One region of the Bacterioplanoides pacificum genome, then DNA from elsewhere that is predicted to be linked to it. Evidence: predicted binding sites of a transcription regulator. Region 1 holds the regulator's gene; each other region holds the start of a gene.
What was found. The regulator FliA, encoded in region 1, starts transcription of late flagellar genes. The targets are predictions, from matches to a motif close to CTAAAGTTNNNNNNNNNNCNGCCGATA.
Positions count from the first base shown of each region.

Region 2: a site for FliA is predicted at 1,616-1,642, ahead of fliD (flagellar filament capping protein FliD). Genes of this name have one in related genera too.
Region 3: a site for FliA is predicted at 1,542-1,568, ahead of fliK (flagellar hook-length control protein FliK). Genes of this name have one in related genera too.

Region 1 covers NZ_JBHRYB010000015.1:112,008-115,287, reverse strand. Annotated here, with positions in the region: gene ACFOMG_RS15455 (protein phosphatase CheZ) at 1-562, opposite strand, end outside; gene cheY (chemotaxis response regulator CheY) at 578-952, opposite strand; gene ACFOMG_RS15445 (RNA polymerase sigma factor FliA) at 1,153-1,884, opposite strand; gene ACFOMG_RS15440 (MinD/ParA family protein) at 1,888-2,706, opposite strand; gene flhF (flagellar biosynthesis protein FlhF) at 2,713-3,280, opposite strand, start outside.
Region 2 covers NZ_JBHRYB010000001.1:424,863-428,142, reverse strand. Annotated here, with positions in the region: gene fliD (flagellar filament capping protein FliD) at 1-1,540, opposite strand, end outside; gene ACFOMG_RS01945 (flagellar protein FlaG) at 1,691-2,092, opposite strand; gene ACFOMG_RS01940 (flagellin N-terminal helical domain-containing protein) at 2,165-3,280, opposite strand, start outside.
Region 3 covers NZ_JBHRYB010000013.1:233,457-236,736, reverse strand. Annotated here, with positions in the region: gene fliK (flagellar hook-length control protein FliK) at 1-1,533, opposite strand, end outside; gene ccmA (cytochrome c biogenesis heme-transporting ATPase CcmA) at 1,683-2,342, shown strand; gene ccmB (heme exporter protein CcmB) at 2,339-3,007, shown strand; gene ACFOMG_RS12280 (heme ABC transporter permease) at 3,016-3,280, shown strand, end outside.

The sequences.
Region 1 (3,280 bases):
CCAGCTCTGCCACTTTATGAATGACTTGTCCGGTAAGGTCCTGAAAGTCCTGCGCCAGCATGATGTCGGATAGCTGTCCCTGCAGTTTATGAGACTGTAATGCGCTGTCTTTCAGAAACGAATTAATGGATTTCGATAAAGCCCGGAATTCATCCGGCTTCAGTTCTTTATTGAGAAAACGCTGCCACTGGTGTGACAACTCCTCTGCCCGACTGTTGATATCAGACGCCAACGGCAGACTGGCATCGACCAGATCCATAGTGCGATTGGCCGACTTATCCGTCATTTCAACAACATAGGCCAGCTTGTCGGTTGCATGTTCAATTTCTGAGCCTGCTCCCACAGAGTCAATTCTCAGATTTTTGATGGATTCATGCAGCGCCCGCGTCAGTCGGCCAATTTCGTTATAAAGCGTTTGATCCCGCAGTTGATTCAGGTCGTTTACTAACGCAACGGCTTTCCCCAAATCGCCACTTTCCAGCTGTAGCAGCATATTTTCTGCCAGCGATTTGATTTCCGAGCCTACTGCAGCGTCATCCGTATTTGATTTGATGTCTGCCATCGGTTCGCCTTCCCGTCAGCCTTCGACGCGTTCAAAAATTTTATCAATTTTTTCTTTCAGAACGGCCGCAGTAAAAGGCTTCACAACATAACCATTCACGCCAGCCTGGGCTGCCGCTACGATTTGGTCGCGTTTGGCTTCTGCCGTTACCATCAGTACCGGCAGGGTTTTAAGGCGCTCATCTGCGCGCACTTTTTTCAACAGATCCAGGCCCGTCATTCCCGGCATGTTCCAGTCGGTTACCAGAAAATCAAAGTCACCGTTTTGCAACATCGGGAGCGCCGTGGTGCCATCATCCGCTTCCGCGGTGTTGGTAAACCCCAGATCACGCAGTAAATTTTTGACAATACGCCTCATCGTAGAAAAATCATCAACGATGAGAATCTTCATATTTTTGTCCAAAACGACCTCCACTAGTCGACTTTGTATATTCCAAGTCGTTACTAAGAATTAGTGTAGACCCTGTTATCGCTTTATCCAGAAAGAGATTGTGGCAATAGCGGATATCGGGAAATAATTTATCAGGAACCCGACATTACTCAGGTTTCCTTCAAAATCAGGGAGTTAGAGAAGTGAAACAAAGTAGAAAATCAGTTAAGCCAATCGGATAACCGGGCACGCAGACGGGCAGCAGCCTGGCTGTGTAACTGACTCACACGACTCTCACTTACCCCAAGCACGGCCCCGATCTCTTTCAGGTTCAGTTCTTCGTCATAATATAACGCCAGCACCAGCTGCTCTCGCTCAGGCAGGCCCTTAATCGCTTCAGCCAGGTGTTGCTGGAAAGCCCCTCGCTCGATGCCTTCCAGCGGATTCGGATTTTCTCCGGCAAACACATCAGCGCCAGCGTCATTTTTTTCCAGCACTTCTTCATAGCTGAATAAACGGCAACCGGCACTGTCCTGCAGAATAGCGTGATATTCCTGCTGTGAGATGCCCAGATGTTCCGCCACCTCACCGTCTTCAGCATCCCGCCCTTTGATACTTTCAACCTGCTTAATCGCTTCGGAGATGCGCCGGCTGTTGCGATGCACAGAACGTGGCGCCCAGTCTCCACGACGAATTTCGTCCAGCATCGAGCCACGGATACGAATACCGGCATAAGTCTCAAAACTGGCACCTTTGCCCCCATCATACTTACGCGATGCTTCCAGCAGGCCAATCATACCCGCCTGAACCAGGTCTTCCAGCTGCACACTCTCAGGCAAACGCCCCAACATATGATGAGCGATGCGCTTCACTAAGGGAGCGTGCTGGCGCACCAGCTCGTCCGCGTTATTATTCTGAACTTCGGTATACACCAGACAACTTCCAGCTACCACAAATCAAGCCCCGGTTTCCTGTACCAGGCGGTCAACAAAAAACTCCAGATGACCGCGAGGAGTCGATGGCAACGGCCAGGAATCCACTTTTTTAGCCAGCGCCCGGAAAGCCGTCGCAGCCTTCGAGCGCGGGTACGCATCCACAACGGCTTTTTGCCGCTGCACCGCCCGTTTAACGGCATCATCCTGAGGAATAGCGCCGACATATTGCATCGCTACATCGAGAAAACGGTCGGTTACCTTGGTCAGCTTACCAAATAACGCGTTACCTTCCTGTGGAGAGCGCACCATGTTGGCAATAATACGGAAACGGAATACACCGTAATCACGATTCAGCAATTTAATCTGAGCATACGCATCGGTGATTGATGTCGGTTCATCAGTGACCACCATCAGAACCTCCTGAGCAGCCCGCACAAAACTCATGACGGTATCGGAAATACCGGCGGCCGTATCAACAATCAACACGTCAACATCATCGCCAATATCACTGAATGCCTGAATCAGACCCGCGTGCTCCATACTGTTCAGCTGAGACAACTTCTGAGTTCCTGAGGACGCCGGAACAATACGAATACCACCCGGGCCACGCACCATCACTTCGCGCAGGTCACATTCACCCTGCAGTACATTTTCGATGGTTTTATTGGAGCTGATACCTAACAGAACATCGATATTGGCGAGGCCCAGATCGGCATCCAATACGACGACGCGCCGGCCCATTTCGGCCAGTGCAATTGCCAGGTTCACCGATACATTACTTTTGCCAACACCACCTTTACCACCGGTGACAGCGATTACTTGTACGGGATGCCTAGACATTCTCGATTATGCTCCTTGTTGGAAACGGGATTGAGTGGCCAGATGCATCGCATCCGCTGCCTGCCAGCGGGTACGTGCCATTCTTGCCATTTGTTCAGCCAGCTGCACCAGTTTAGCGGCATCCGGATAATGCACATCATCCGGTATATGCGGCCCATCAGTAACCAGTGTCACCGGCAGCTTGGTTAACGCTGCCACACTCATCGCCGGGCCCAGACTGAAACACTCATCCAGTTTGGTAAATACACAGCCGACCAGGCCAGCTGCTTTAAAATGTTCGTAGTTTTCCTGCAGGCAACGCCCCTGACTGGTCAGAGGCAGTACCAGCAATTTTTTCAGGCCAGCACCCGTTCTTTTAAGCATAGACAATTGTGTCTGAAAATGTGGGTCCTGACTGGCTAAACCGGCACTATCAATCAGTACCAGCTTTTTATTCTGGGTTTTCAGCAGCGCCGCTTTAAGATCTTTTTCGTTACCGACCTTATGCAACTCCACACCTAATAAACGGGAAAAAGTGCCAATCTGATCATGAGCAGCAACGCGGTAGTTATCGAGCGTGATCAGGGCAACGGAG
Region 2 (3,280 bases), on a different contig from region 1:
TAGAAAATGACTTCGCACTGGCATCAAAGTCGACCGATACCGAGGAGAAACTGTTTTTAAAGGTTGGGTTACTGTTGATCTGTAACGCAATCTGTTTCGCCAGCTCATCACCACTGCTGTAGCTGCCATGGGTCAGGCTGATCACTTCATTGGTGCCATCCACATTAATGGTAAAACCATCATTGTTTTCATCAATAACAACCGGAGAAGAAAAATCCAGCGCACTGACACTGCCCCCCTGATAAACCGCCTGGGTCGCCAGCTGAGTGATTTCCACACCATAAGAGCCCGACTGAGTATTGATCGAGTCATTGACATAAGTGATCTGACTGTCACTGGTTGAACCACTTTTAGCCAGAATACTGACAATCGTTTCCGGCTCTTCACTCAGTGCCTTGGTAAACACCGAAGTATCAAAATCCAGCAGGAAATCGTTATTACGGTCTGTGTTAACTCCCAGCTCCGTCAGCGAACGATACTGAGTGCCCACCAGGCCGGAAATGGGTTGGCTGATTAACGAACGCACCTGCTGCTGAATAGTCCGGATGGTGGCATCACCTAATAGTAGACCGGCTTGTTCGGATTCAGAATCGTAAGAGGTCAGATCGTCGGTAAACTTTTTAAACTCGTTATAAGCATCAACAAATGCCTGAATATTTTCCTGAATCGCTTCGGTATCCGGCTGCACCGATACCGTCACCTGCTTGCCAACGTCCGCACTTTTCAGATTCAGAGATACCCCGGGTACCACTTCATCAACCGTGTTTGAATCGCGGGTAATGGTCAGGCCGTTCACTCTCAGCTGAGCATCTTCACCCCGGGCTGTTTCTTCCAGCGCTCCGGCACCATTCTGATTTTCGTTGTAGGCAATTGCCGACAAACCGGAAGTGGCCAGGTTGCCGTCTGAGTCAAAGGTTTCGATACGCATCGCACTGCTGGCACCGGTATCGGAGGAGCTGATGACCAGGCGATAACCACTGCCATCATTAATAATATTGGCTTTAGCGCCGATATTGGCGTTATTAATGGCATCCCGGATGCCACTGAGGGTCTGATTCGATGAATCGATAACAATCGGGTCACCACCTTTATCCGGATTAACATCCTGGCTGACAAAATTACCGCTGCCATCGTAGCTGATATCACCAAAGCTGATACGGATTTCGCCGGTGCCGATGATTTCGTCGTAACTGGAATAGGCGCCGGTGACCAGCGAATGCGATTTTGCCGTATTCAGCACTTCGATATTATAACTACCGGTGTCAGCCAGCGCTGAACCGGTGGCGGTTAAAATACTTTCATCCGATGAGGTTGCGACGGTAGAGCCGGATTCACTGGGAGAGGCCAGCGCCCCGGCAGCGGCTTTCAGTTTATCCGCCAGCGACTGAATTTCACCGTAGGCGGTAATTTTGGCGTCGACGATTTTTTCTTCACGATCCAGACGCAGTTCCGATGCTTCACGCTCGGCCCCGATAATTTTGTCCACCAGATCATTGGTTAACACGCCTGAACCTAAACCCAGGGATTCAATAGCAGCCATAATACCTCCTCTCCCGGCGCCCGTTTAACACGCCTTTACCTGTCTCCCGGAAACGCAAAACCCCGGTATCAACCTTATCGGCCGATCCGGGGTTATTATTAGTGCAGATGTCAGTTGAGTCACCTCTTTATGTTGCTGAGGTGGTCTCCGTCATACCTGAGCGCTGAATAATAACGATGGCTCCTCATCATTCAATTTCTGCGCCAGTGTCAGGGCTAACTCATCAGGGATCTGACGGATCAACTCGGACGACTCCTTATCAAACACCTTAATCACAGTACGACCGCTGTCTTCATCCAGCTGGAAGTCGAGAGTGCGTTCAGTGGATTGCACGTAGTCATTCAGTTTAGAAACAGCATCTTTCACCTGTTCTTTACTCACTTCGGCAACCTTGTCACTCATGGCTGGCAAACCTTTGCCGCTCTCATCTACCTGCCCGGCTTTATAAGCCTGAACTGCTGCGGATGAAGTCGAATCAGCCTGGACAGACGGCTTATTGCCGGCAGCAACCAGCTGCACTCTGTCGGTCATTGTGGCTTTTATCTCATTCATAACTCACCTCGCATGTCTGGGTTATGCTCTCCGGTTACTTTTCAGTAACCGGAGAAATAAGTTCCGGAGAACTTATCCCAGCAGGGACAGAACCTGCTGACCCGCCGCATTGGCCTGAGCCAGTACCGAGATACCTGCCTGCTGCAGTACGTTAGTACGCTGCAACTCAGCAGTTTCCGCTGCGAAGTCGGCATCCTGAATCCGCGAGTTCGCTGAGTTCAGGTTTTCTGAGGTGATCTGCAGGTTACTGACGGTGGATTCCATCCGGTTCTGCACCGCACCCAGATCCGCACGCTGGCTGGCAACCTGAGCAATGGCGTTGTCCACGGCCACCAGCGCATCCTGCGCACCTTCGAAGGTAGAGATATCGATATCAGTCAGTGCCTGGCCGTCTTCACCGCCGCCGTAAACACCGGCTTTAAAGCCAGAGTCTTCCAGACCCGTTGTACCATTAGTACCGATGCCCACTTCATAAGCACTGGCTGACGATAAAGTAACCGTTGAGTAAGTTGTCTTTGCACCAGAAGCGTAGCTGTATGCATCAACGGTGGTCGCACCACTATCCACACCAACGCTATCAGTGCCCAGGCCAAAGTTCCGAATATCGGTACCCAAATCAGTAACAGATTCACTCGCAGTTGCGGAGTCCGCAAACAATGAGATGTTACGACCATCAGCAGCCGTTAAGGTAAGGGACTCGCCATTGTCGCTGGCAACCACACCAGTCTGACCGCTGACTTCGTTAATTGCCGCAATCGCATTGGCTTTGTTTTTCTCATAATCTCCGGTTTCAGTGATATCGACTGCGACATTATTGATAGTCAGACGGATACTTTCACCTGCAGTAACCGCACCGGCGGTAGCCCCAAAACGCAGAGCACCAGCGTTGAGAAGATCAGTCTTAGAGCCACCTACAACTTCCGTTGCGTTGGCCTCTGCCGTAACACCAGTGTCTTCAGTTGATTTATTAATCGCTGCTGCAATCGCAATCCCTGAAGCTGCCGCATCAGATGAACCTGCAGTAGTGTCAGATGCAGTATCATCAAGGGAGGTCGAAGCCTGAATCGACACGCCGTTGATGGTTAAATCACCAGAATCCAACCGTTTTTCAGAGGCTTTCGCCGCATTAGCGGCAATCGCCACATCCTCTTGCGTGTTACCGCCAACCGTAATGTCATCATAGCCTGC
Region 3 (3,280 bases), on a different contig from region 1:
AGGATGTTCATCGTCTTGTTGCTGGCGCTGCAGGTGCAGCCGTACTTCCTGCAATACACCGTCGTGGCGCACCAGCAGAGGCAGGTTGATCTGCCATTGCTGTTCCGGTTGTTGCAGCCGCTGGATTTGTTCAACTTCGATTTGCGCCAGCGCCGTCTGCAGCAGCCGCACCCCGTTTGGCAGGCCCGCCGGGTCAGAGGAGCTGACCGGCGACGTGCCTGTGGACGAGGTGCCTGTCTGGGAAGACGCTTTGACCTGGGTCTGGTTCAGTTGCGCCAGCCACAGCTGCAGGCTGCGGCTTAATACGGCTTTGTGATCGTGTTGCAGCAGCCCGCTCAGCAATGTGTTCGCGGCTGATGAGGGCAAACGGGTGAGTGCCGCCTGTTCTGTGTCTGCCGGGCTTTCAGCCGGATCAGAGCTGGCCTGTTTCAGGCTTTGCTCCAGCCGTTGCCGGGTGGCCAGCAGGAGTGCGCTGATCCCCTGAGTGGCCGGTTTGGCTGCCGCCGTTTGCGGGGGCTGCAGCGTGGTTGCTGAGTCTTTGGCGGGGATTGGAGCTTGCCATAAACGATTAAGCAGGGATTGTGCTTGTGCCGGCTGGCTGTTGTTGTCGTTGTTGTTGGCCAGCTGCAGCAGGCCGCTGACCAGTTTGTTTTCGAAGGTCAGGCCACTGTTATTGATTTGGGCGCGTGCGCCGCCAGGGGTATCCGGCTGTGGCGGATTGTGTAACAGCTGTTGTAACGGTTGCCGGACTTTATCGGGCAGTTCGCTGGCCAGCAGTTGCTGCAGCAGCGGTAATAACCGTGGCTGGGCGCTTGTATCCGGGCTGCTGCCGTAGCTGGTACTGATCGCGGTGACATTGGTCGTATTAGCGTTGGTCGTATTAGCGTTGGTCGTATTAGCGTTGCTCGTATTGGCGTTAATGTGCTGCCTGGCCGGCGCCTGATACAGCGCTGTGGCGTTGGCCGCGGCTTTGCCGGGGCGTTGCTGCAGCAATGGTAGTTTTTGCGCCAGCCAGCGGTTTATCTGTGTCTGTGTCGGCTGGTCTGTGGCCGTTTGATGCCCTGCTGGAGGGCCGTCGGTCGTTTGCCGGGTGGTGTGGTGCAGCAATCTGGCGATACGTTGCAGCAGCACGGCGGTATCGTCGCCAGCGGTGTTGCTGTGGCTGGTGCTGGTTGTCTGGCTGTTGATTACCGCTTTGTCTGACGGTGGTGGAATGATCTCCAGTACCCGGACAGCACTGACCTGTTCACCACTTGTGCGGTTGTTGTTGATGTCGATGGCCAGTTTTAAACGGCTTTCAGGTGGAAGTGGATACTCACTTTCCAATGTCAGCCGGCGGCCGTTCAGCTCAACGGTCAGCTGATAGTGCGTCCCTTTGCTGTGATCGCCGGAGCGACTTGTCGTCTGGCTGGTGATCACCCGGGCGCTGACCTCTTCTGTGCGCGACGGAGCCTGCACCCGCTCACTGGCACTGCTGCTCAGGCGTGCTGCTTTCAGGGTATTGGCGGTGATCAGGGGCAGGCTTTCAGACATAAATTTGATATCGGCCAAGGTTTACTCATCTTTACCCATGTTAGTTTGTGCCGCTCCGTCCTAACAGAGGGAATTTGTATATAATGCGGCGGTTTTGTGCGACTCCCGGTGCGGAGTGGCGGATTTTTTCAGCAGTAATAGGGGTCATTATGACCGCCGCAACCGGCAGCCATACGATAGATTTACAGGCCCGTCAGCTCTGTTGTGAGCGCGACGACCGGGTGCTGTTCGATAACCTCGGGTTGCAGCTTAAAAACGGTGAATTGCTGCAGCTGGCAGGGCCGAACGGCGCCGGAAAAACCACCCTGTTACGACTGCTGGCAGGCCTTAATCGTGATTACCAGGGCGAGCTGTTATGGCAGGGCCGGGCATTAACCGCGGTCTACAGCGAGTACGCCGCTCAGCGCCTGTATATGGGCCATCTGGCAGCGCTTAAAAAAACCCTTACCCCGATCGAAAATCTGCGTTGGTTAACGGCCGCCTGGGCCGTCGGCGAAGATGACCTGTGGCGGGCACTGGATGAAGTGCAGCTTTACGGTTACGAAGAAACGCCGTGTATGCAGCTGTCGGCAGGTCAGCAGCGCCGGGTAGGGCTGGCGCGTCTGGCGCTGGCTGAGCGTGGTGTTGGGCCGTGTCCGCTGTGGATCCTTGATGAACCCTTTACCGCTCTTGATAAAGCCGGTGTAGCCTGGCTGGAAGGCCGTTTACAGCAACACGTTGAAAGCCAGGGAGCGGTGGTGATCACGTCTCACCACGCACTGGAAAATATTGCTTCGTTGCGGCGTCTGGAGTTGGGGGCGCTGATATGAGCCTGGTACTGGCAACGGTTAAACGCGACTTCCTGCTGGCTGCGCGTAATCCGGGAGAGTGGCTGAATCCGCTGATGTTTTTTCTGATGGTGGCGGCGCTGTTTCCGCTGGCGGTCGACCCGGATCCGAAATTTCTCGGCAAAATTGCTGGCGGTGTTATCTGGGTGGCAGCTTTGCTGGCCACGCTGTTATCACTGGACGCGTTGTTTAAAGCCGATGTCGAAGATGGCTCGCTGGAGCAATGGCTGGCATCCGGTGAATCGTTATATGTGATGGCGCTGGGAAAAGCGCTGGTGCACTGGTGTATCAGCGGCTTGCCGCTGACGTTGATGGCACCGGTACTGGGACTGATGCTGAATTTGCCCGCTGATGCGTATGCTGCACTGCTGGCCAGTCTGCTGATTGGCACTCCGGTACTGAGCCTGTTAGGAGCAGTGGGGGCAGCGTTAACGGCCGGCGTTCGCAGTGGTGGTTTGCTGTTAAGCCTGCTGATTTTACCTCTGTATATCCCGATACTGATTTTTGCCGCCAGTGCGGTGTATCACGCCAGTATTGGTATGGCCTATAACGGCCAGTTAGGATTTCTCGGTGCTTTGCTGGCACTGGCGATGTGTTTAACTCCGTTTGCTGTGGCAGCAGCGCTGAAACTTAATTTATCGCGGTAATTTACATTATGTGGCAATGGCTGGTTCGCTTATATCATCGCTTGGGATCGCCTAAGTGGTTTTATGAAATTACAGAAAAGTGGATTCCCTGGCTGGCGCTGGTGTCGCTGGTGGGGGGCGTAGCCGGGCTGATTCTGGGGCTGGCTTATGCACCGGCTGATTACCAGCAGGGCAATAGTTTCCGCATTATTTATATTCATGTGCCGGCGGCGATTCTGGCTCAGAGCGCCTTTATGATGATGGCGGTGGCCGGTGCCGTATTTCTTATCTGGC